3 regions of the Mycobacterium kubicae genome follow, and region 2 is predicted to be linked to each of the others. Evidence: riboswitches for the same ligand, from Rfam matches in the RefSeq annotation. Region 2 holds a riboswitch; each other region holds the start of a gene.

Region 1 (7,665 bases), 1.0 Mb from region 2:
GTGGTGCGGTAGTACTGTGCTGGTCAGCACGGTTGGCAGCCTGAATGAATTGGCGGTCTTTCCCCGTTACCCAGCGGCGGGCCAGTGAGGCACCATGAGCGGGCGGATTAAGAACCGGGTATCTGCAGTGGTGGCACCGGTTGTCGCGCGCCCGGCCATAGCCGCCGGTGCGTAGCCGGGCATGCCGGTCCCGACCGCTGGAGGGGGGCTGAGCGGGGTGGCCCCCAAGACCGATGCGAGAGGGCTTGCCGGTGGGGCGGCCGCGGTCCAGCTGGACGGCACCGACAATGACCCAATCGACGGGGCCTGACCCAGGGCGGCAGATGCGCCGCCACCGGAACCCAGGTTCGCCAGACCCACGAGGCCTCCGAGTGGGCCGGCCGTCACAGCCTCTCCCATCGCGTTCCCAGCTGCGTCCCCGGCCGCACCGGCACCTAGCAAGCTCGTGAAGGCACCCACCGTGTTGCTGGGCATGTAGAACCCGGACGAGAAGATGGTGTTCCAGATATTCGCGTTGGGTCCAAATTCATTCCACCAGTCGAACCCAGAGCTCCCGGATCCAGACCCGGTCAGCTGGCCCAGGATTGCGGAAAGCCCTGACGTGGACGATGCAGTCGGCGATCCAAGCTGCTGGAGCGCGCCCGGCACCGCAGACGTCAACTGTGACAACGCTGTCTGCGTGCTAGCGGCACCGACTGTCGTGCCGGTGGCCTGGTTGACCGCAGCGGCCTGCATGGGCAGCGCACCGGGGTCGGTGTTCTGCGTCGGCACGGTGAACGACGGCACCTTGGTGGCTGCTGCCGACTGCGCGGCATAGCCATACATGACGGCGGCGTCTTGTGCCCACATCCCGCTGTAGTGGGCCTCGGTGGCCGCGATCGCCGGGGTGTTCTGCCCGAGCACGTTCGTCGCGACCAGCGACGCCAGCTGCGCACGGTTGGCCGCGATCACCGGCGGGGGCACCGTCATCGCAAACGCAGTCTCGTAGGCCACTGCGGCGGCCGTTGCCTGGTTTGCGGTCTGCTCAGCCTGTGCAGCAGTCGTGTTCATCCACGCTACATATGGCGCAGCGGCAGCGGCCATGGCCGTCGATCCCGGACCGCGCCAGCCTTCGCTGGTCAGATCCGAGATGACCGATCCGTAAGACGCAGCGTGCGAACGCAACTCGGCTGCCAGCCCGTTCCAGGCTGCTGCCGCGCTCAGCATCGACGCCGGTCCTGGGCCGGCGTACATTTTGGCGGAGTTGATCTCCGGCGGTAGCGCGCCGAAATCCATCATCACAGTCATTGCTACCCACTCCTTTAGCCGGTCGCGACGGTGTTGGCCGCCTCGGTGGTCGCGTATGAACCGGCACCGGCACCCAAGATGCGCACGAACAGGTCATGAACCGCGGTGGCCTGGGCGCTGACCGCCTGATAATTCGCGGCGTGGGCGCTGAATTGTGTTGCAGTCAGAGCGGATACCTCGTCGGCGGCAGCAGGAATGACGCGTGTAGTCGGCAGCGCCGCTGCGGTGTTCTGGGCGGCTAGGGCCGAGCCGATACAGTGCAAATTGTTGGCTGCTGCAGCCAGCATTTCTGGCTGTGTGGTCACAAAAGTCATCGGATTTCTCCTTCCGGAAAGCAGACTGAAGCTGCGGCTGTAGTCATGTCGAAGCACGCCAAAAGGACGCGCACTTACCAAACGAAGGCGTGCGTTGGTTTTAACCGAAGCGGCGCAAGCCGATTCAAATGATGGGAAGGATGCCGGGGCCGGATCTGAACGAAACGGTCATCGGACTCGGATAGGGACTATCACCGGGACTTATCTCGCTCTCACCTCCTCACGGCCAGGGCACACGGGGGTGCCGACACGGTGCACAATGGGATGAGGCGACCTGGCTGATTAACCAGCCGCGGCACCCCTCTCGTCAGAGCTTTGGCACTACACGGCGTATCCGGTTGTCCCGGAAGCCACTTGGGCTCAACCCTTAAGCCGGGAAGAGCTGTCCTGACCCTGGGCGTCTTTCGACGTTTAAGGTCAGTGGCCTATGTCCGTGCAGACGCCTCACCTAGCGAGGTGCATGCGGAGTTAATCCTGGCACTCGAAGGCGACGCCAGTCAACTCGGCAGCGAGATCTACAAAATCGGGGGCAGTCCCATCCGCCCGCGAAACACCCTTGGTACCTGAGCTAAGCGCGCCCGCGACACGGTGACCGTCGTGAGGCATGAGGAGTGGGGCTGACAGTTTCCCTATGCGGCCTTTACTGGCCGGTGTGGCCACGATTGCTTCGACAGTGATCAGGGTCAATCGGCCGAGGGCGATCTGGTGTCGGCGAAGGCGGGCTGGTGCGTTCAATCCGCGTGACGATGGCGGTCGGTCGCTGCTTGCTGGCCGTGCCCGGCGGCGATGGTCCAGGACATTTTCTGCAGCAGGCTGAAAACGGACTTATGACCGCGGGCACTTGCGAATTTATTGGTAGCAGTGCGGCCGACCCAAAATCAGGTTGCGTCCCGCGCAGTGGTGTAAGTCGGGCCGGCGATTCGTGGGGCTCTGCGTTTCAACTATGCCGTCAGTGCGGCTGGGACCACAACGTGTTGGTCGGGTTGGTCATTGGCGCGGTTGAGCAGGGCAAGGGTGGTTTCGGAGAGATAGCGTTTGTCGGCGACCTGCCATTCGTCATGGGCTTCGACGAGGACCGAGCCGGCGAGTCGGAGCAGGGCGGCCGGGTTGGGAACACCCCGACGACGTTGGTTCGACGCATGACCTCTTTATTCAACCGCTCCAATGGATTGGTCGACCAAACCTTTTCCAGTGCGGCACAGGGAAATTCGCGAACGCGGTGATGTCGTCGGCCGCCCCGCGCAGCATTGTTTCGACCTTGGGTAGCTGGCGTCCGAGCATGCCGGCGATGGTGTCAAGTTGCTCGCGGACTTGTTCGGCGGCGGGTTGGGCGAAGTTGGTGCGGACCGCCGCGGCGACCATCTCCGCGGAGCCCTTGGGCACCTGTGCCAGCACGTTGCGCAGGAAATGCACACAGCATCTTGGCCACGCCGCCCGAGCAGCACAGCCTCGTCGCGGCGCGCAAACCAGTGGGCATCAGAGATCACCAACTGCACCCCGGACAGGCGCATGACTTCAGCGACCGCAGAAAACGCCGTCCAGAAGGCGCCGTCCTCGCTGTCGCCGACCTCGAAAGTCCAGCTCCTCGCGGCGGCCGTCAGCAGCAACCCCGGTGGCGATCACCACCGCCTGGGACACCACCCGGTGATTGACTCGGGCCTTGCAGTAGGTGGCGTCGAGGAACACATACGGGAACCGCTGATCACTGAGAGGTCGGTCGCGAAACGCGCGACTTCGGTGTCCAGGTCGGCACAGATCCGCGATACCTCGCTTTTGGATATCCCCGCATCAGCTCTCAACGCTTTGACCAGTTCGTCGACCTTACGGGTCGAGGTGCCGTGCAGGTAGGCCTCCATGGCCACCGCGAACAGGCATTGATCGACCGGCGGCGTCGCTCCAACAATGCCGGAAGAACGACCCCGTGCGCAGATTCGGTGGCCGCCTTCGTGAGCGCTGAAACGCCTGGCTCCGGTGGCACGACGTGGCCGTTGTCTGGCCGCTGCATCGGTTCTGGTCCCGTTTGAAGGTATGCTTCTTAAGGTTCTATTAACAGCCGAGGCGATGTGGCAGCGCCGCGCAGCCCGACACTCGTCCTCACGACCTTCCCTCGCAGCTGTCGATTGACCGCAGACAACTAAGAATTTGCGCCTCATGGGACGGGAGCCGTGTGCGCGCCCACTGATGTGAGAACGAAAGGGATATGGCTAGACCCATGACAGAAATGGTTACCGGAAAAGCATTTCCGAATGTGGTCGTGACTGGGATGGCCATGACGACTGCGCTGGCGCCGGACATGGAAACCACGTGGAAGATGTTGCTCGACTCCCAAAGTGGTATTCGCGTCCTGGACGATCCGTTCGTCGAGCAGTTCGACCTGCCGGTTCGCATTGGTGGTCACTTGTTGGAGGAATTCGACAGCCAGTTGACGCGTGCCGAGCTGCGCCGGATGGGTTACCTGCAGCGGATGTCCACGGTTCTGACGCGCCGGGTGTGGGAGAACGCCGGTTCGCCGGAGGTGGACAGCAACCGCCTGATGGTGTCGGTCGGCACCGGATTGGGTTCCGCCGAGGAGATGGTGTTCAGCTACGACGACATGCGGGCTCGCGGAATCGAAGCGGTTTCGCCGTTCGCGGTGCAGAAGTACATGCCGGACGGGGCTGCGGCTGCCGTGGGCCTGGAGCGGCGCGCCAAGGCTGGCGTCAACACCTTCGTCTCGGCGTGTGCGTCCGGTTCAGAGGGCATCGCTCAGGCGTGGCGCAACATCGTCTTCGGTGAGGCTGACATCGCGATCTGCGGTGGGGTCGAAACGAAGATCGAGGCCGTTCCAATTGCCGCGTTCGCCCAGATGCGCATCGTGATGTCGACCAAGAACGACGACCCCGTGGGCGCCTGCCGCCCGTTCGACCGGGACCGGACCGGTTTCGTGTTCGGTGAAGCGGGTGCATTGATGGTCATCGAGACCGAGGAGCACGCCAAGGCGCGCGGGGCCAATATTCTGGCCCGCCTGATGGGCGCCAGCGTCACGTCCGACGGCTATCACATGGTGGCGCCTGACCCCAACGGGGAACGTGCTGGACATGCGATGAGCCGGGCGATTCAGCTTGCTGACCTCACGCCGGGCGACATCGACCACGTCAACGCCCACGCCACCGGCACCTCGATTGGTGACGTCGCCGAGGGTAGGGCCATCAACAACGCGCTGGGCAGCAACAAGCCGGCGGTGTACGCCCCGAAGGCGGCGCTGGGGCACTCGGTGGGCGCGGTCGGGGCCGTGGAATCCATCCTCACCGTGCTTGCGCTGCGCGACCAGGTCGTTCCGCCCACGCTGAACCTGGAGAACCTGGACCCGGAGATCGATCTGGACGTGGTGGCGGGTAAGCCGCGACCGGGCGAGTACAACTACGCGATCAACAACTCGTTCGGATTCGGCGGGCACAACGTGGCGCTGGCTTTCGGCCGGTATTAAACCCCGTCGAATTGCCCCCGAGCGGCCAGATCGGGAGCACAATCGAACTCACCTGATCGGCGGACGATGACTGGGTGAGGTTGCAATGAAGCGTCTGCGACTGCGCGGCTTACTGGCTGCGCTCGGCGTTATTTCAGCGGTCCTTCCGATGAGCGGAATCGCCGCACCGGCTATCAGCCGTGCCGACGACGATTGCGCTCCCGGCTGGGCCTGGAGCGTGGACTTGAACGAGTGTGTCTGGGTGCTCCCGGCCGCGAACGGCCCGGGAGGACCGGGGGGCCCCGGCGGGCCAGGGGGGCCCGGTGGCCCGGGTGGTCCCGGCGGTCCGGGTGGGCCCGACGGCCCCGGGCGACACTAGCCTTCAGCCGGCGGTGACGCGCTTCACAGCTGCGTCACAGCCACAGTGGTTAAACTGGCTAAGTATCCGCACTTTGACATTGGAGAACAGCCGTGCCACGCACAGACAATGACACCTGGGATCTAGCCACCAGCGTGGGTGCGACGGCGACCATGGTGGCTGCCGCGCGCGCCATCGCGAGCAACGCCGACAACGCCGTCATCAACGACCAATTCGCCGAACCGCTGGTGCGCGCCGTCGGCATCGACTTCTTCACTCGGTGGATCACCGGCGACCTGGCGGCCGCCGACGTCGACGACGAAGAATCCGGCTGGAAGCTCGAGCACATGCCCGACGCCATGGCCGCGCGCACCCGATTCTTCGACTCCTTCTTTGAAGACGCGGCGCGGGCAGGGGTGCGCCAGGCCGTCATCTTGGCCTCCGGTCTGGACGCCCGTGCCTACCGGCTGCCATGGCCGGCGGACATGACGGTGTTCGAGGTGGACCAGCCGCAGGTCATCGAGTTCAAAACGACCACGCTGCAGCGTCTTGGCGCCGCCCCCACAGCGGATCTGCGGACCGTCGCCATTGACCTGCGGCAGGACTGGCCGCGAGCCTTGGCGGACGCAGGCTTCGACAAGACCAAACCGACCGCCTGGATCGCCGAAGGTCTGCTCGGATATCTACCGCCGGACGCTCAGGATCGCCTGATGGACAACGTCACCGCGCTGAGCGCTCGGGGCAGCCGGCTGGCGGTTGAAGCCATCCCGGACCGGCCGGAGCAGGACACCGAAAAAGCCAAGGAGATGATGCGCCGGGCCACCGCGAAGTGGCGTGAGCACGGATTCGAGTTGGATTGGGAAGAACTCGGCTTCGAAGGCGAGCGCAGCGATGTTGCGGTTTACCTGGGCAACCTCGGGTGGCGAACCGACGGAACTCAGATGAGCCGCCTGCTGGCCGACAACAATCTTGCCGCGGTCCCGCAAGACAACGACTCCGTCTCGATGGCCGATACCATCTACTACTCCTCGGTACTGGGTGAATGACCGCACCACAGCGCCGCGTCCTCAATGACGCGGTCACCGGGCTGTTCAGTTTCTTGTCGCCGGCCTACGACTGGCCCGTCCTGCAGCAGTGGGTCTACCGGCCGCCGCACGACGAGGTAATCGCCCAGTTGCGCGCCCGCAACGCTCGCAAGATCGCTGACATAGCCTGCGGGACTGGCGTTTTCACGAGTCGCCTGGAGCGGGAACTGGATCCCGACGAGATCTACGGTGTGGACATGTCCGACGGTATGCTCAACCAGGCTCGGGCCAAATCCGCTAGGGTGCAATGGTTGCGGGCCCCTGCTGAGCAGTTGCCTTTCGACGATGCCGCGCTCGAAGCTGTCGTCACGACCTCGGCCTTCCACTTCTTCGACCAACCGGCGGCGTTGCGGGAGTTTCACCGCGTGTTGGCGCCCGGCGGAATGGTCGCCGTGGCCGCGCTCAGTACGCGTCAGGTGCTGCCCGTGGTCAGCAGGTGGAAACCCCAACACAACCCTTCGCCGGCCGAGATGCGGGCGATGTTCGAAGACGCCGGGTTCACCATCAGCGACCAACACCGCATTCCCCGTCCGGTGTGGACGCGAGTCATCGCGGACCTGATCACAGTCGGCGTCAAGAAGTAATACCTGGCTGGAATGCGGCTCAGAAGCCGGCGGCGAAGTGCTTGGCTATCAAGGCATTTGCCAGTGGATACTCCTGCAGTACCTGACACAGGACACCGGCGAGTTCACTGAGCATCATTTCGTCACCGCCGCGGCTGCGAATGAGGTCGGCCACCCATGCGGCGGTTTGCGGAATCAGGCGTTGGTCACCGGTGAGCAGGGTGGCCGAAACCGCATGCAGGATCTGATGCAAGACGTCGTCGGCGATGTCGAGCACGCTGTGCAAGGTGTCGGCCTGCGCGGTGGTGACCGCGGCCACCAGCGACCATCGCTCGCGCAGCATCGCCACCAGTCGGCGGTGATCCTCTCCCAGCGAAGCATGTTCGGCCGCAGCGGCGTCAGGCAACGGTGCGGCCGGCCCGACCACCGGGGGCAGCGCGTCCATCGCCGCAATGGCGCCGTAGGCGTCGTGGGCCCAGGCGGTGGCGCCCAGTGCGCGGGCGCGCACATCGTCGTCGCCGAAAGCCGGGCCGCCGACCAAGATTGGGACGCCGACCGCCGTGCTGGCCTCGATGAATCGACGACAAGTCGCGAGTGAACTCAGCACCGAGCA
Region 2 (7,665 bases):
ACCAGAACCGGCCGCCCCCTCAGGGTCGGCCGGGTCAGTTGTTCGACGGAGGCGAAGAACGCGTCCATGTCCAGGTGCAGCACCCAGCGGGTCTCCACGAAACGCCATGCTATTCGTGCTCGCCAAAGTGGCGGCGCGTCAGCCCGCTTTCGCTATCGAAACCCGCACGCCGTCACCGATATCGACACCGTCGGGCGGATCACCGAATTCGAAACTGGTGGCAAGTATTTCGCCGGCAATCAGATCTCGATGGGTTTGTGCCCACGCGGCCCGCGCTGCGGGCACCGCCATCACCACGCTGATGCGGTCCGACACATCCAGACCGGTCGACTTGCGCAGTTCCTGCAGTTCGCGGATGCGATCCTTGGCCCAGCCTTCGGCTTCCAGTTCTTCAGTCACCGTGCCGTCCAACACGACAAGACCCGCGCCATCGGGCAGCGCTGCGGTGTAGTCAGGGTCGGCCGCCACCAGCCGAGAGCTGTACTCGCCGGGTTGCAGCACCGCCGGACCCGCGCTGAGCGTGCCATCCGGGTTGACGACACCTTGCCCTGCCTTGACCGCCTTGATGGCGGCCTGCACGTCCTTGCCCAGCCGGGGTCCGGCTACCCGGGCATTGACGGTGAGCTCGAATCGGCCGTAGGTGTCGATCGCGTCGGTCAATTCGACCTGCTTGACATTGAGTTCGTCACCGATCAGGTCGACGAACGGCTTGAGCCGCTCCGGGTGCTCTACCGCCACAGTCAGTTTCGGCAACGGCAAGCGCACCCGCAGCTTCTTGGCCTTCCGCAACGAGGACCCGGCCGAGCACACTTCCCGGACCTGGTCCATGGCTGCCACCAGGTCGGGGTCGGCGGGCAGGTCATCGGCGTCCGGCCAGTCGGTGAGGTGCACCGACCGCTGCCCGGTCAGGCCGCGCCAGATCATCTCCGTGGTCAACGGCAGCAATGGAGCGGTGAGCCGCGCGGTTACCTCCAGCACGGTGTGCAGCGTGTCAATGGCGTCGGCGTCTTCCTCCCAGAACCGCGAACGCGACCGCCGCACATACCAATTCGTCAAGGCCTCGGCGAACTGGCGCAGCTGCTCGCAGGCCCCGGAAATGTCGCACACCTCCATCGACTCGGTCAGCTCGTCGCGCAGCGCGGCCAGCTTGGCCAGGACGTAGCGGTCCAGCACATGCGTCGAATGTGTCCGCCAGACACCGACTTTGGGGGCGTAGAGAGCCAGGAAGCTGTAGGCGTTCCACAGCGGCAGCAGGACTTGGCGCACCCCTTCACGGATGCCCTGTTCGGTGACGATCAGGTTGCCACCGCGCAGGATCGGCGAGGCCATCAAGAACCACCGCATGGCATCGGAGCCGTCGCGGTCGAACACCTCGGTGACGTCCGGGTAGTTCCGCAGCGACTTGCTCATCTTCTGCCCGTCGCTGCCCAGCACAATCCCGTGTGACACACACGTTTTGAATGCCGGACGGTCGAACAGCGCGGTGGCCAGCACGTGCAGCGTGTAGAACCAGCCGCGGGTCTGGCCGATGTATTCGACGATGAAGTCACCCGGGTAGTGCCCGTCGAACCAGTCGCGGTTGTTGAACGGGTAGTGCACCTGTGCGTATGGCATCGATCCCGAGTCGAACCAGACATCGAGCACGTCGGGGATGCGGCGCATGGTGCTGTTGCCGGTGGGATCGTCGGGATTGGGCCGGGTCAACTCGTCGATGTAGGGCCGGTGCAAATTGCTGGGCCGCACACCGAAGTCGCGTTCCAATTCATCCAGGCTGCCGTACACGTCGATGCGCGGGTAGGCCGGGTCGTCGGATTTCCACACCGGAATCGGCGTGCCCCAGTAGCGATTTCGAGAGATCGACCAGTCGCGCGCGCCCTGCAGCCACTTGCCGAACTGCCCATCCTTGACGTGCTCGGGGTACCAGGTGATCTGCTGGTTGAGTTCCACCATGCGGTCCCGGAAAGTCGTGACTGCCACAAACCACGACGAAACCGCCCGGTAGATCAGCGGGTTGCGGCATCGCCAGCAGTGCGGGTAAGGGTGCTCGTAGGTTTCGTGGCGGATCAGGATAGCCCCGTTGGCCGCCGCCGGGCCGGTCTGGTTCTTCAGGTCCCGGATGATGTGCGGGTTGGCCTCAAAGACGTGCTGTCCCTGGTAGTCCGGAACGGTCGCGTCGAAGCGGCCTTTGGAGTCCACGGGTGTGACCGGCGCGATGCCGACGGTGTCGGTGGTCGCCATGTCGTCCTCGCCGTAGGCCGGTGCCATGTGCACGATCCCGGTGCCGTCCTCGGTGGTGACGAAGTCACCGCGCAGCACCTGAAAAGCGTTGGGCGCGTCCATGAAATAAGGAAACGGCGGCAGGTAACGGGTGCCCAGCAGGTCGGCGCCGCGGTAGGTGCCAAGGATCGCCGGTTCGTCGCCGAGTTCGCGGGCATAGGCGGCCAGTCGCGCCTCGGCCAATACGAATCGATGGTCGCCGACCTGGACGTGGACGTAGGTCATCGCGGGGTTGACCGCAACGGCGAGGTTCGACGGCAGGGTCCATGGCGTGGTCGTCCAGATCAGCAGGTAAGCGCCGGCCAAATCGCCGCCGACCACCTGGAAACCGACGGTGACGGCCGGGTCCTGGCGGCTTTGGTAGACGTCGTCGTCCATCCGCAATTCGTGGTTGGACAACGGCGTTTCGTCGCGCCAGCAGTACGGCAACACGCGGTAGCCCTCGTACGCCAGGCCCTTGTCCCACAGTTGCTTGAACGCCCAGATCACCGACTCCATGTAGGACGGATCCAGCGTCTTGTAATCGTTGTCGAAATCGACCCAGCGGGCCTGGCGGGTCACGTAGGCCTGCCATTCGTCGGTGTAGCGCAACACCGACGCGCGGCAGGCGTCGTTGAACGCGGCAATGCCCATGACGTCGATCTGCGATTTGTCGGTGATGCCCAGTTGGCGTTCGACTTCCAGCTCGGCCGGCAGGCCGTGGGTGTCCCAGCCGAAGCGGCGCTCCACCTTGCAACCGCGCATGGTGCGGTAGCGGGGCACGATGTCTTTGACGTAGCCGGTCAGCAGGTGCCCGTAATGGGGCAGGCCGTTGGCGAACGGCGGCCCGTCGTAGAACACGTACTCTTCGGCGCCGTCACGACGGGAAATGCTGGCGCGGAAGGTGTCGTCGTGGAACCAGTACTCGAGAACCTGTTGTTCGAGTGCCGGGAAGTCGGGGGCTCCCTCGGACAGCTTCGGATAGGCCTTGAAGTCGGCCTGCAATTCAACATTGTCGGTCAAAGTGCGTCGTCTCCCGTGTGCCCCTGTGGCTGCGTGCCTATGGCCAGGCTCCGGGGACGACGCTGCGCTGGTGCGCGAACGCCGCGGTACCACCCCGCTTGCCACGCTGGCGCGTGACCGCTCAAGTGTCAGGCTGTGACGGGCCCACCCGTTCGGCTCTACTGGGCCATGCTGGCTGTTCTTCCGAAGGCTCCCCGGTGATGGCCGGATCAGTGCCGATTGCCCAATTCTACGGGGCTGCGCAAATCCAGATGATGTGCCGAGTCCCAGGGGCTACCTGACCGCAGGCCAGTCCTGCAGTCGGGTAACCCCTGGGAGCCCGGGTTGTTCGCTATCCATTCGAACCATCGACCCTTATCAAGCTTGGACGTCCAGCACACCGGCCCGCCAAAGCGCCGCGTACAGGTGACGCAACGGCACGGTGAGCAGCCGAGCGGCACCGTCAACCAGCGGGTCGCCTCCGGCGCCGAAAGGCTGGTCCTCGCGGCGGCGCGTCACCTTCTTGACCACGGCAGCCTCGGTCGGCGCGACGTTCGGCACCACCGTCAGCTTCGGAGCGGGCGCGATGGCAACTACTTCGTCGTACAGGGCAGCGGTCATGATCGCCTCCTAGAGAATTTCGAAACAGGATTCTGTGGACTGTGTTCTGCTCAGTCCCGTCCCGTATCGGTTCGGATCCGATCGCTGCTGGTGAGTTTCGACTCAGCGTGCAACGTCGCGCCGGAGACCGGTTGGGGACGAAACGGAGCCCGGATATCGAGCCGGACTGTCACTGGAACTCATGCGTCCCTCACCTCCTCTACGGCCGCGAGCAGCGGTTGACCCGCTCTTTTCTGCGCGCACAAAGGAGTACAGAATTGCCGACTTCCGTCGGAATTCGCACCCCACTCGTTAGAGCTTTGGCACTACACGACGTGTCCGGTGAACCGGAAGCCACCTGGGCTCAACCCTTAAGCCGGGAGGAGCTGTCCTGACCCGGGGCGTCTTTCGACGTTCGGGGTCAGTGGCCTGTGTTCGTGTAGCCGCCTCACCTATCGAGGTGCTTACCGGACCGATGATGCACCACCGGTTGGACTGGGTCAACTCCACCACGCCGGGTTTTCCGGTTTTTATGGCAACCTGAGGTCCGCCCTCGGCTGCTGCCCAGCGAAGGCGCTGCGACCAGCGCAAACACCGGCAACCCGGCTGTGCGCGACATCACAGTCCGGAGTCGGTGAGGCCTTCGAGGCGGCTGACGGTGTCGATGTATTCCTCCACCATGTCCAGCACCACGGCGCGGGCGGGCCGCACTCGATCCAGCGACCCCACCACCTGGCCTACGAAGTAAGTCGCCAGTTCGCGAGCCTTGGCGCCGGGCTGAGCCGCGGCCTGGTTGATCCGGACCTGCGAATCGGTGACCAGAGCGGTCTGCAGCGGCATGCCCAACGGGTTAGGTGTGTCGGGCCGCTCCCACTCGTCGGTCCAGGCCGTGCGCAGCATGCGAGCCGGCTTGCCGGTCATCGATCGGGACCGCACTGTGTCCGACGATGTCGCAGCCAGGAACTTCTCTTTCACCACCGGCGCGGTCTCGGCTTCCTCGGTGGTCAACCACACCGACCCGCACCACACCCCTTCTGCGCCCAGAGCCAACGCCGCAGCGATCTGGCGGCCGCGGGCGATGCCACCGGCGGCCAGCACAGGGGTCGGCGCGACCGCATCGACGACTTCGGGAACCAGCACCATGGTCGCCACCTCACCGGTGTGCCCACCCGCCTCGGTGCCTTGCGCGACGATCAGGTCGACGCCGGCAGCGGCATGCCGGCGCGCGTGCTGCGTGGTCCCGGCCAGCGCCGCCACCAGCACGTCGTGGCTGTGCGCTCGCTCGACCAGGTCGACCGGCGGCGGCCCCAGCGCGCTGGCAATCAGCCGGATGCGGTGCGAGAACGCCACTTCCAGCAGTGGCTCGTAACCCTTGGGCGAGATGTTGAGACCGCCCCGGATCGCCAGGTCGGGATCGGCGTGCTGCGCCACGCCGTAGCGGTCCAACAACTCTTCGACGAACGCGCGATGCTCTTCGGGCAGCAGACCTTGTGCCTGCTTTGCGTTGACGCCGCCTTCGTCAGCGCCGACGTACTTCGGCGGCAGGAGCAGGTCGACGCCGTATGGTTTACCGCCGGTCTGCTCGTCGATCCAGTTCAGCTCGCTCTCCAACCGCCGCGGGCTGTGCGCGGTCGCGCCCAGGACCCCGAACCCGCCGGCGTTGGTCACCGCGGCGACCACGTCCCGGCAATGGCTGAAAGCGCAGATCGGAAACTCAACGCCGAGCATTTCGGCGACCCTGGTTCGCATGCCGCCGACGCTACGCCGAGCCGGTAGGTGACGGCGACCGGCCATCGGGAGGCCAGCTTGCCACCCCTTCCTCCAACGGGACCTGAAGGCTCTGCAGGATCGAGGCGACCATCCGCCAGGCACCGATGGCGGTGACAAGTTCGATGAGAACCGTTGTGTCGGAATTCAATTCCCGCTGACACTCGGTCCAGCTGGCGTCGCTCACCGCGCCGTGCCGCACTACGTCATCGGTCGCCGCCAGCACGGCGCGTTCCGTGGCGCCAAACCCGTTGCAACTGCGCCACTCCCGCACACCGAGCAGATCTTCGGCCGACACTCCCAAGCGCGAAGCGACGCGCCAATGCTGGGTCCACTCGTAGTCGCACCCAGTGAGCCAGGCGATCCGCATGATCACCAGTTCCCGCAATCTGCGGTCCAGAGCCCCATGCCAGAGCATGCTGGCCAGCAGGTCGTTGAAGACCCCGGCGAGCAGTGGATGATTCAGCAGCACCTGGAAGATGCTCAGCTCGGCCATGTAATCGGGCACGCCGGCTTGGTCGGCAGCAGCTTTGGCTTCGCCGACAGGCAGGAGCGGTATCCGGGGCGGCTTACTGGCTTGGGTCACGATGCAAGCCTCCCTGCTTGTGCCACAGGCGGTTTCGTCACACGTCCAGCCGGGCGAACGCCGCTTGCTGGTACATCTCGACCGACTGCGCCCGTCTGATCTTGCCGCTCGTGGTGATGGGAATCGATCCGGGCGACACCAGAACCAGGTCGGCGACGCTCAATCCGTGGGAGTCGAAGATCGCCGCGGTGATCTCGCGTTTGAGGGCATTCAGTCGCTGCGCCAGGTCTGGTGCCGATTCGTCTTTTTTCTGCTTGACCTCGACGATGGCGGCCAGTTTCTCCACCCCGTCCTGCGGAATGGCGATTGCCGCGCAACGGCCGGCGCTGATCTCTTGGATGGTGGCCTCGATGTCGTCGGGAGAGTGATTGCGCCCGTAGACAATCAGCAGGTCCTTGATGCGGCCCATGATGAACAGTTCACCGTCGGAGTAAAAGCCCGAGTCCCCGGTGCGCAGCCACGGCCCTTCGGGGGTCTCTGCTGACGGGTTGGTGATCTTCGCACCGAAAGTCCGCGCGGTTTCCTCCGGCTTCTGCCAGTAACCCGAAGCGACATTGCCCCCGTGCACCCAGATTTCCCCGACTGTTCCTTCCGGGCACTCCACACAGGTGTCCGCATCGACGATGCGCACCCGCGGCGACTTCGGGACGCCGTAACTCACCAACGGTGTGCCGCTCTCGACCCGTACCACCTGACCGTCGGGCAGCTTTTGCGGGTCGAAGTGGACGATCTCCGGCGGATGGCCCACCTGCCGAGTCGCGATGTACACGACCGCTTCGGCCATGCCGTAGGCCGGGCGCAACGCCTTGGACTGGAACTTGAACGGCGCGAACCGGTCCGCGAACCGCTTCAGGGTGGCGGGTTGTACCCGCTCACTGCCGTTGAGGATGGAGTGCACCAAGCTCAGATCCGAGCCCGTCATGTCCTCGTCGGATGTCTTGCGCACCGCGATTTCGAAGGCGAAGTTCGGTCCCGCCGAAATGGTGCGGCCGTAACGCGCCAGCAATTGCATCCATCGGGCGGGCCGCTGCAAGAACGCCACCGGACTGGTCAACACGGTGTGTCTGCCGGCCAGGATAGGCATGATCGTCCCCAGCAACAGCCCCATATCGTGATACAGCGGCAACCAGGACACGACAGTGAGGTCGGAGGGCGGCACGCCTCCCTCGTTGACGAAGAAGTCCGCCATGATCTGTTCAAAGTTGGCGAAGACGTTGTCATTCGAGACGGTGACGCCGGCGGGGGTCCGCGTAGAACCGGACGTGTACTGCAGATAGGCCGTGAGTGGTCCCTCGTCACCGGCACTTCGCGACGGGCGAGAGGATCGGGGCCGCGCATCCAGATCCAGCGAATCGACTTCGATGATGGCCGGCACGCGCTGCCCGCTCTGGGACTCGACGCAGTCCTTGACATTGGTGACGGCCGCCGATGTCGTCAGAATGACCGCCGGGGCC
Region 3 (7,665 bases), 410 kb from region 2:
CGAACGTCGGACCGGTCGCTAACCCAACTGCGCATCCGAGGGCACGACTTTCGGTTTGTCGCCCTTTGACAGGTGCACGGCGTGGATGCCGGGTTTCTTCGCCAACTGTTCGAGCAGGCTGTCCAGTCCCTCTTGGTCGACGGTGTGGTGCTGGACGCTTTCGGGTTTCTCCGATATCTGGGCGACCAGCCGCTTGAGTTGCTCCGGCGACTTGAGGTCCTTCATGTCTTTGACCGGAGTCAGCCGGTCGCGGGCGCCGGTGCGCCCCAGCACGCTGGGACCCCCGGCGCCCAACGCGCTGCCGACCATGCCCGCCAGTGACATCGAGCTGAGCAGGCTGCCCTGCCCGAGTTCGGCGGCCGGCACCGCTTCCGGGCCGGCGGCCGACAACGCCGCGGCCACCGTCTGGATGGCCGGGGTGTTCGCGGCCCAGCTCGGTGGCGTCGTCAACGCGCCGACCAACATGCCGCGCCCGAAACTGGCTGAGGGATTTGCCGCGGTCGCGCTGGTCAGCCAGCCGCGGCCCCAGTGCGGGGCGCCCAAGCCGGCGCCCAGCGCGTCCTTGGGCAGTTCACCGAGCGCGGCGGCCGACTTGGGGGCGAACTTGAGGAACTGTGATGCCGGAAAGTTGATCAAGAGCCCGATGTCGTTGAACTGCGTCGAGAAGCCGAGCGGCACCTTCACCGCGTTGTACAGGGTTGTATAGGTCGACGCCCCGGCCGGCCCGAACAGGCTGTTGAGCAGTCCGTTGATGGTCGCGGTGTAGTCGGTGCTCAGGTTCGCCAGCGTCTGCGACAACCCCGTTATCGGGTCCCCGGCCGCCACCAGCGACTGTGCGACGGTGCCGGCGGCGGTGGTTGCCGACTGACCGGTAGCCACCGCTTGGTTGGCCAGTCCGCCGGGATTGACGATCGGCGGGGGCTCGGTGAACGGGGTCACCTCGCTTGCCGCCGCCGATGATCCGGCATAGCTGTCCATTGCCACGGCGTCCTGCGCCCACATCTCGCCGTATTGGGCCTCCGTGGCGGCAATCGCCCCGGTGTTCTGCCCGAACAGGTTCGTGGCTACCAGGGACGCCAACTGGGTGCGGTTGGCCGCGATCTCCTCCGGCGGCACGTGCGCGGCGAACGCCGTTTCATATGCGGCCGCCGCGGCGGTTGCTTGGCTGGCCGCTTGGGCGGCCTGTGCGGCGGTACCACTCAGCCAGGACACGTACGGTGTGGCGGCTGCGGCCATCGCGAGGGCCGACGGGCCGACCCACGGTCCGCTGGTCAAGGTCGCGATGACCGACGAGTAGGAGGCGGCTGTGGATTGCAATTCCGCGGCCAGCCCGTTCCACGCGGCCGCCGCGGCCAGCATCGGCCCCGACCCGGGACCGCTGTACATCCGGCCGGAATTGATTTCCGGTGGAAACGCTGCATAGAACATCTCTGCCTACCCCCTACCTGGGCCGCACATCGGAATCCCCTGTGCCGGAAGATGGTTCGTCGGGGTGAAGTACATAGCGGTCAGTCCTCCAGCGCCGGCAGCACGAAGATCATGGCGGCGGCCGGGTCGGCCTCCGCGACGACGCCGCCCAGTGCGCCGGCCGCGGCGCCCCCGCCGCTTCCGGAGCCGACGGTGGCAGCGCCGAGGGCCCGACCTGCCAGGCTCGACAGCGCCATCTGCCCGAAGACGCCGGACTCGCCGGCCAGTGCTGCCGTCGGCGCAGCGGCGAGGTTGGCCGACAGCGTCGCGGCGACCGTTCTGATGGCCGGAGCGGCTGTGGTCCAGCCCTGTGGCACCGACAAACTGCCCACCAGCGCCGCGCGGCCCATCGCCCCCGAGGCCGCCCCGCCCACCGAGCCCGCGGACGTGAGATGCGGGGTAACCGACGAAGCGATGGGCGCCAGCGCACCGGTGATCGGTTGTGCGGGAGTGAAGAACGCTTGCAGGCCTTGCCCATTCTGGGCGTAGGAGTACACCTGGCCGAACGACAGGAAGGGGCCGCCGGGGATCGACGTCAAACCCTGCGCCGAGAACGGCCCGGTGAGGACGGAGAAAATCGAGTTCCAGTTGGCCAAGTTGGTGGACAGCCAGGGCGGCAACGACACTTGGGCGATCTGCGGCAAGGCCAGTCCCGGCAGCAACGACGTCGACCCTGTTGTCGGTGACGCAGCAAGGGTGGATGCCAAGCCTTGCAGTGCCGTTGGCAGCGACGTGATGAACTGGGACAGCTGCGTGGTGATGTCCGAGGCAGCCGGAGCGGCGGTGGCCTGCGATACCGCCGCGGCCTGCATGGCGGTGCCCGACGTGCTGGTTGTCTGCGGCGGCTCGGTAAACGGGGTCAATTCGCTCGCGGTTGCCGACGAGCCGGCATAGGCGTACATCGCGGCGGCATCTTGCGCCCACATTTCCAGGTATTGGGCTTCAGTGGCCGCAATTGCCGGGGTGTTCTGGCCGAGGAAATTGGTGGCGATCAGTGCGAGCAATTGCGCGCGATTGGCCGCTATCACCGGCGGAGGTACCGTCGCCGCGAACGCAGTCTCGTACGCGCTCGCCGCAAGTTTCGCCTGCGCGGCCACCTGGTCGGCCTGCCCGGCGGTGGCGGAGATCCACGACACATACGGCCCGGCCGCCGCGGCCATTGCCATTGCCGTCGGCCCTTGCCACGATCCAACGGTCAGGCTTTCAATCGTGGACGCGTAAGATGCTGCGGTCGAATGCAATTCGCCCGCCAGCGCGTCCCACGCTGCCGCGGCGGTCAGCAGCGGCCCAGCACCTGGACCGGTGTACATGCGCCCGGAGTTGATCTCAGGTGGCAGTGCCCCGTAGTCCATACGCGATACCCCTTATCCCCTCGAGAACCGGCCCGTCGATCGCTGGCCGGCACCACCGCATGTTCAATCGGAAATTGCGAATCCCGCCATCCGCTACATTGCGTGCTCACCCACCCGATTTGACCGTATTTTTGTCAGGTTCACGCGGTGTGATCGCAACGTAAACGATGCGTATCGATGCCATCACTGCGCTACCTCATGCACTGAGATATCGGGCTGTGAGCAAACTCGAGTAGGGCCTCGACAGCAGCGGGTCTTTGCATTTTTCGGCACATATCGACAAACCTAAAAACAACACTTTCGCAAGAACTGGCTTTGATGCACGCGCATATCGCACGAATGGCTCGCCAGGTAATGTGTCAGGTTCGCGAAATCGTGATCCGGCGCACAGTCTGCGAACGCGGCAAGCTAAGCCTCGTTCGCCACCGTGCTATGTCGAGCAGTCAAGCGTCGCCGCCTGCGGCCGGGGTGGACTGGCGCGGCAGCAGCGACTTCGCCAATTTCCGAGCCGCCGATTTGCCGAAAGGTCGCAAACCCGGTTCGCAGCAAGGCTGCGGTCTCGCGTGCGGGTGGGTACCGACGTGTTGCTGCCCATTCGTCACTGCCATAGCGATCTCCCGAAACGACGGCTGGCGGCAAGAGCGACAGCGCCGCGTGGCCATTCCACCGTCATGCCTCGTTCTTCTGACGTTAGGAACAACGTACGCAAAAAACAGGAGGAAGGTATGCGCGAGCCGCTGTAATGTGCCTGCTCACTGGCTGGACGTTTTCTGCACAGCCCGCCAGGCCGTTAACCGGCCGCAGGCGGCCTGGCGACGAAGGTCGGGCGAGCACCGTATTGCGGGACCGCGCGACCGTAGGGTTGGCTCGCCACGGTGCCCAGCGGCACGCCCGGCATGCCGGCCGCGACGGCGGGTGGCGGCGCGACCATGGGTGTTCCTCCCAACGGGGCGCCGAGCGGGCCCACCGGTGCGCTTGCCGTCCAGGACGGCGGAACCGCCAGCTTGCCGATGATGGAGGCGTTGCCCGCGCCGGCGGACACCAGGCCGCTCGCCGCCCCCGTCGAGGCAACGGGGGTAGCCACCGCGCTTTGCACACCGGCTGCGGCCCCTTGCGCGACGTCGCCGGCCACGCCGGATGCCGCCGTCGCACCGAACAGGCTGGACAGGGTGCCGACCGTGGCACCAGGGGTGAAGATACCGGTCGACGTTATGGTGTTCCAGATGTTCGCGTTGGGCCCCCACTGAGCCCAGAAATCCGCCAGCCCTGCTGGTCCCGAGCCGGTCAGCAGCAGATTTGTGACGTCGGTCAGGCCCGCCGCGCCGTTGGTGCCAGCAAGTCCCTGCAATGCGCTGGGCACCGCCGACATCAACTCCGACAGCGTGTTCTGCGGTCCCCCTGCGGCCGCTTGACTCACCGCGGCGGCCTGGGCCGTCAGTCCGCTCGGGTTTGTCGTTTGCGCTGGCTCGACGAATGGGATCAGCTGGGTGGCGGCTGCCGAGGAACCGGCATAGCCGTACATGGCGGCGGCGTCCTGCGCCCACATCTCGGCGTACTGCGCTTCGGTCGCCGCGATGGCGGGGGTGTTCTGACCCAGGAAGTTGGTGGCGATCAACGTCATCAGCTGAGCCCGGTTGGCCGCGATCACCGGCGGTGGGACCGTCGCGGCGAACGCGGCGTCGTACGCACCGACCGCGGCCTCGGCTTGGATGGCCGTTTGCTCCGCTTGCACGGCGGTTGAGCTCATCCACGTGACGTAGGGGGCTGCCGCGGCGGCCATCGACGCCGACGCGGGGCCGTACCACTCCTCACTCGTCAGCGCGGCCAGCACCGATGCGTACGACAACGCGGTGGCACGCAACTCGGCTGCCAGGCCCTTCCAGGCGGATGCGGCAGCCAGCATGGGAGCTGCGCCGGCTCCGGTGTACATGCGTGCGGAGTTGATCTCGGGCGGCAATGCGGCAAAGTCCACTGCGAAGCTCATCGGTGCCCCTCTTTCAAGCTAGCGGTAATACGTTGCGGGAGGGACCCAAACCCGTTGCCTGGGAACAGCTTTCACGCACCTTCTCACACACGTCGGCGCAGCGACGTGTGCAGATCAGTAACGAAGGTGCCGTCAGAAGGCGCGGAAGGCGCCGGGATCGGATCGAAACGAAATGGTCGATCTGGGATACGGACTATCTCCGGGACTCACTTCGCTCTCACCTCCTCGGGGCCAGGGCATACGGGGATGCCGACAAGGCGCACACAGGGATGAGTGCCCGGCAGGACAACACCGGACGCCGCACCCCTCTCGTCAGAGCTTTGGCACCGGACGGCGTATCCGGCTTGGAAAGCCGGAAGCCACTTGGGCTCAACCCTTAAGCCGGGAAGAGCTGTCCTGACCCTGGGCGTCTTTCGACGTTCGAGGTCAGTGGCCTGTATCCGAGCGGACGCCTCACCTAGCGAGGTGCATGCAGACGCCATCGTGGCACCGGAAGTGATGGGAGTCAACCCAACGCTGCAGCCCATGGCAATAGCAACCGGGTAAACAGGCGGTAACCATCGGCCGCCGCAACCCGTTGAGTGTCAGCCGGCAGCGGGGGGACGCGACATGATCGTCGGCTGGAACCCGTATCGCGGACCACTGCCGAAGCTGCGCGAATAAGGCGTTGGGGTGGGCATGCCGGGAATGCCGGGCATGGCGGCGCCCGCTTGCGGGGCGGCGGTGCCGCTCAGGATGGATTCGGGGCGCGCGACGCCGGCCTGATCGGCGACCTCGACGGTCACCGTCCAACTCTGCGGAACAGATAATCGCCCGATCAAGCTCGCCTGGTTGGCGCCGGCGCTCACTCCCCCGAGACCCGAGCGCGCGGCGGTCGCTCCGTTCCACGCGGCATCGGCGGCATCGGCGCTGGCGATCGGTGCCGAAGCCGCATCGGCTCCGCCGTTCGCCACCGCGCTGATGTCGGCCACCGCTCCGGTGACGGCCGGCAATATCTGCGCCGGAGCCGTATACCCCGCTGACACAACCCCGTTCACCAAATTGGAGTTGAGGAAAATTCCGAAGGCGTTGCCGTCGTTCCCGTCGAGGAAATTCAACAGGTCGGCCAGCACGCCCGTCTCGGGAATCGCGTCAAGTGGCGATGCCGCCGCCGGTAACGAGAGCCCTTGCAGGGTTGCCGGCACCGAGGACATGAGTTGCGGGAGTTCGGTTTTGGTCAAACTGCCCGCTGTGGTTCCAGTGATTTGGGTAACCGCTGCGGCCTGATTGGCCTGTCCCGACGGGTTGGTCGTCTGAACGGGTTCACTGAACGGTTGTAGCACCGCGGCTTCCGCCGAACTTGCGGCATAGCCGTACATCGCCGTCGCATCCTGTGCCCACATCTCGGCATATTCAGCCTCGGTCGCCGCGATCGCCGGTGTGTTGATGCCCAAGAAGTTGGTGGCCACCAACACCAGCAAGCGCGCTCGGTTGGCCGCCACCACGGCAGGGGGCACGGTCAGGGCGAACGCGGCTTCGAACGCCGCCGCCGCTGCGGCGGCCTGACCGGCAGTTTGCTCTGCCTGCAGGCCCGAGACGCTCAGCCAAGTCACATACGGTGCCACCGCAGCCGCCATCGTCGCCGACGCCGGCCCCAACCAGCCTTCACTGACCAGTGCCGAGATCACCGACTCGTATGCCGTTGCGGTGTAATGCATTTCGGCGGCGAGCTCATCCCAGGCCGTCACGGCAGCCAGCAGCGGCGCCGAGCCGGGCCCGGAATACATGCGCAGGGAGTTAATTTCGGGCGGCAGTGCACCGAAATCCATTGTCCTGCACCTCCTTCAACCAGCCGTGATGGTGGAGTCGGCTTGGGTGCCGCCTACCGGCGACACCGATTTCGCAGTACCTGCGCGAGGTCAGCCGGCGGCTGGCGGACGGCCCATGACCGTCGGTCGGAATCCGTAGCGCGGCCCATTGCCGAAGCTGTGGCCGAACATCCCCGGAGCCGGCATGCCGGGCACACCCGGGATGCCTGCCGCGGCTTGGGGCACCATCGCCGAACTCGTCCAACCGCCGCCGGGCGCCGCGGCGCCCGCGTGGTTCGCGACCGCGGTCGCCTGCGTCCACGTCTGCGGAACGGACAATCGCCCCACCACCGCCGACTGATTCGTACCGGCCGTCACTCCGCTTGCACCTAGTGAGGCGGCAGTCGTCTCGCCGAGCGGAGGCACGCCGGTGGGGCTCGCCGGTGACGCGGCCGGTATCCACGAAGGATTCCCTTCACCGGAACCCATCGGTGGCACCGCGGCACCCTCTTGGGCGCCGAGTGCGACCGCGTTGGTGTCGGCGATGGCGGCCCACACCCCTGGGGCGATCACGGCGGGGCTCACGTACCCGGCCGAGACGAACCCGTTGGTCAGCGATGAGTTCAGGAAGATGCCGTAGGGATTGCCGTCATTCCCGTCAAGGAAGTTCAAGATGTCGGCGAGCAGGCCCGATCCTGGGATGGCATCCAAGGGCGAGGCCGCTGCCGGCGACGCGAGTCCTTGCAGGCTGCCCGGTACCGCAGACATGAGTTGCGGCAGTTCGCTCTGGGTGAGGCTGCCACCGGCGCTGCCGGCGGCCTGGGTGACCGCGGTCGCTTGGTTGGCCTGCCCGCTCGGATTTGTCGTCTGCGCCGGCTCAGCGAAAGGTGTCAGTGTCGAGGCGGCGGCCGAACCGGTGGCGTAGCCATACATCGCCGCGGCGTCCTGCGCCCACATTTCACCGTATGCGGCCTCGGTGGCCGCGATCGCGGGCGTGTTCTGACCGAGCAGGTTGGTCGCGACCAGGGCCGTCAACCGGGTGCGGTTTTCGGCCACCACAGGTGGTGGCACCGTC

What was found. A riboswitch is a leader RNA that binds a small molecule or an ion and turns the genes downstream of it on or off. The one in region 2 is predicted to bind magnesium.
Region 1: it holds a riboswitch for magnesium, as region 2 does, so the genes downstream of both, I2456_RS16420 (PE family protein) here and I2456_RS11575 (Rv1535 family protein) in region 2, are expected to answer to the same signal.
Region 3: it holds a riboswitch for magnesium, as region 2 does, so the genes downstream of both, I2456_RS13255 (PPE family protein) here and I2456_RS11575 (Rv1535 family protein) in region 2, are expected to answer to the same signal.

Annotation. Positions count from the first base shown of each region.
Region 1 is NZ_CP065047.1:3,476,440-3,484,104, reverse strand. Features, by position in the region: gene I2456_RS16425 (PPE family protein) at 67-1,287, opposite strand; gene I2456_RS16420 (PE family protein) at 1,302-1,601, opposite strand; M-box (ykoK) riboswitch at 1,894-2,064, opposite strand; partial or broken gene I2456_RS16415 (IS256 family transposase) at 2,543-3,542, opposite strand; gene kasB (3-oxoacyl-ACP synthase KasB) at 3,814-5,067, shown strand; gene I2456_RS16405 (SAM-dependent methyltransferase) at 5,578-6,450, shown strand; gene I2456_RS16400 (class I SAM-dependent methyltransferase) at 6,447-7,073, shown strand; gene I2456_RS16395 (cobalamin B12-binding domain-containing protein) at 7,093-7,665, opposite strand, start outside.
Region 2 is NZ_CP065047.1:2,435,263-2,442,927, reverse strand. Features, by position in the region: gene I2456_RS11585 (DNA polymerase IV) at 1-98, opposite strand, end outside; gene ileS (isoleucine--tRNA ligase) at 139-3,279, opposite strand; gene I2456_RS11575 (Rv1535 family protein) at 3,637-3,879, opposite strand; M-box (ykoK) riboswitch at 4,156-4,325, opposite strand; gene I2456_RS11570 (NAD(P)H-dependent flavin oxidoreductase) at 4,477-5,607, opposite strand; gene I2456_RS11565 (carboxymuconolactone decarboxylase family protein) at 5,618-6,211, opposite strand; gene I2456_RS11560 (AMP-binding protein) at 6,249-7,665, opposite strand, start outside.
Region 3 is NZ_CP065047.1:2,843,751-2,851,415, reverse strand. Features, by position in the region: gene I2456_RS13265 (PPE family protein) at 19-1,428, opposite strand; gene I2456_RS13260 (PPE family protein) at 1,509-2,819, opposite strand; gene I2456_RS13255 (PPE family protein) at 3,610-4,803, opposite strand; M-box (ykoK) riboswitch at 5,101-5,275, opposite strand; gene I2456_RS13250 (PPE family protein) at 5,388-6,611, opposite strand; gene I2456_RS13245 (PPE family protein) at 6,702-7,665, opposite strand, start outside.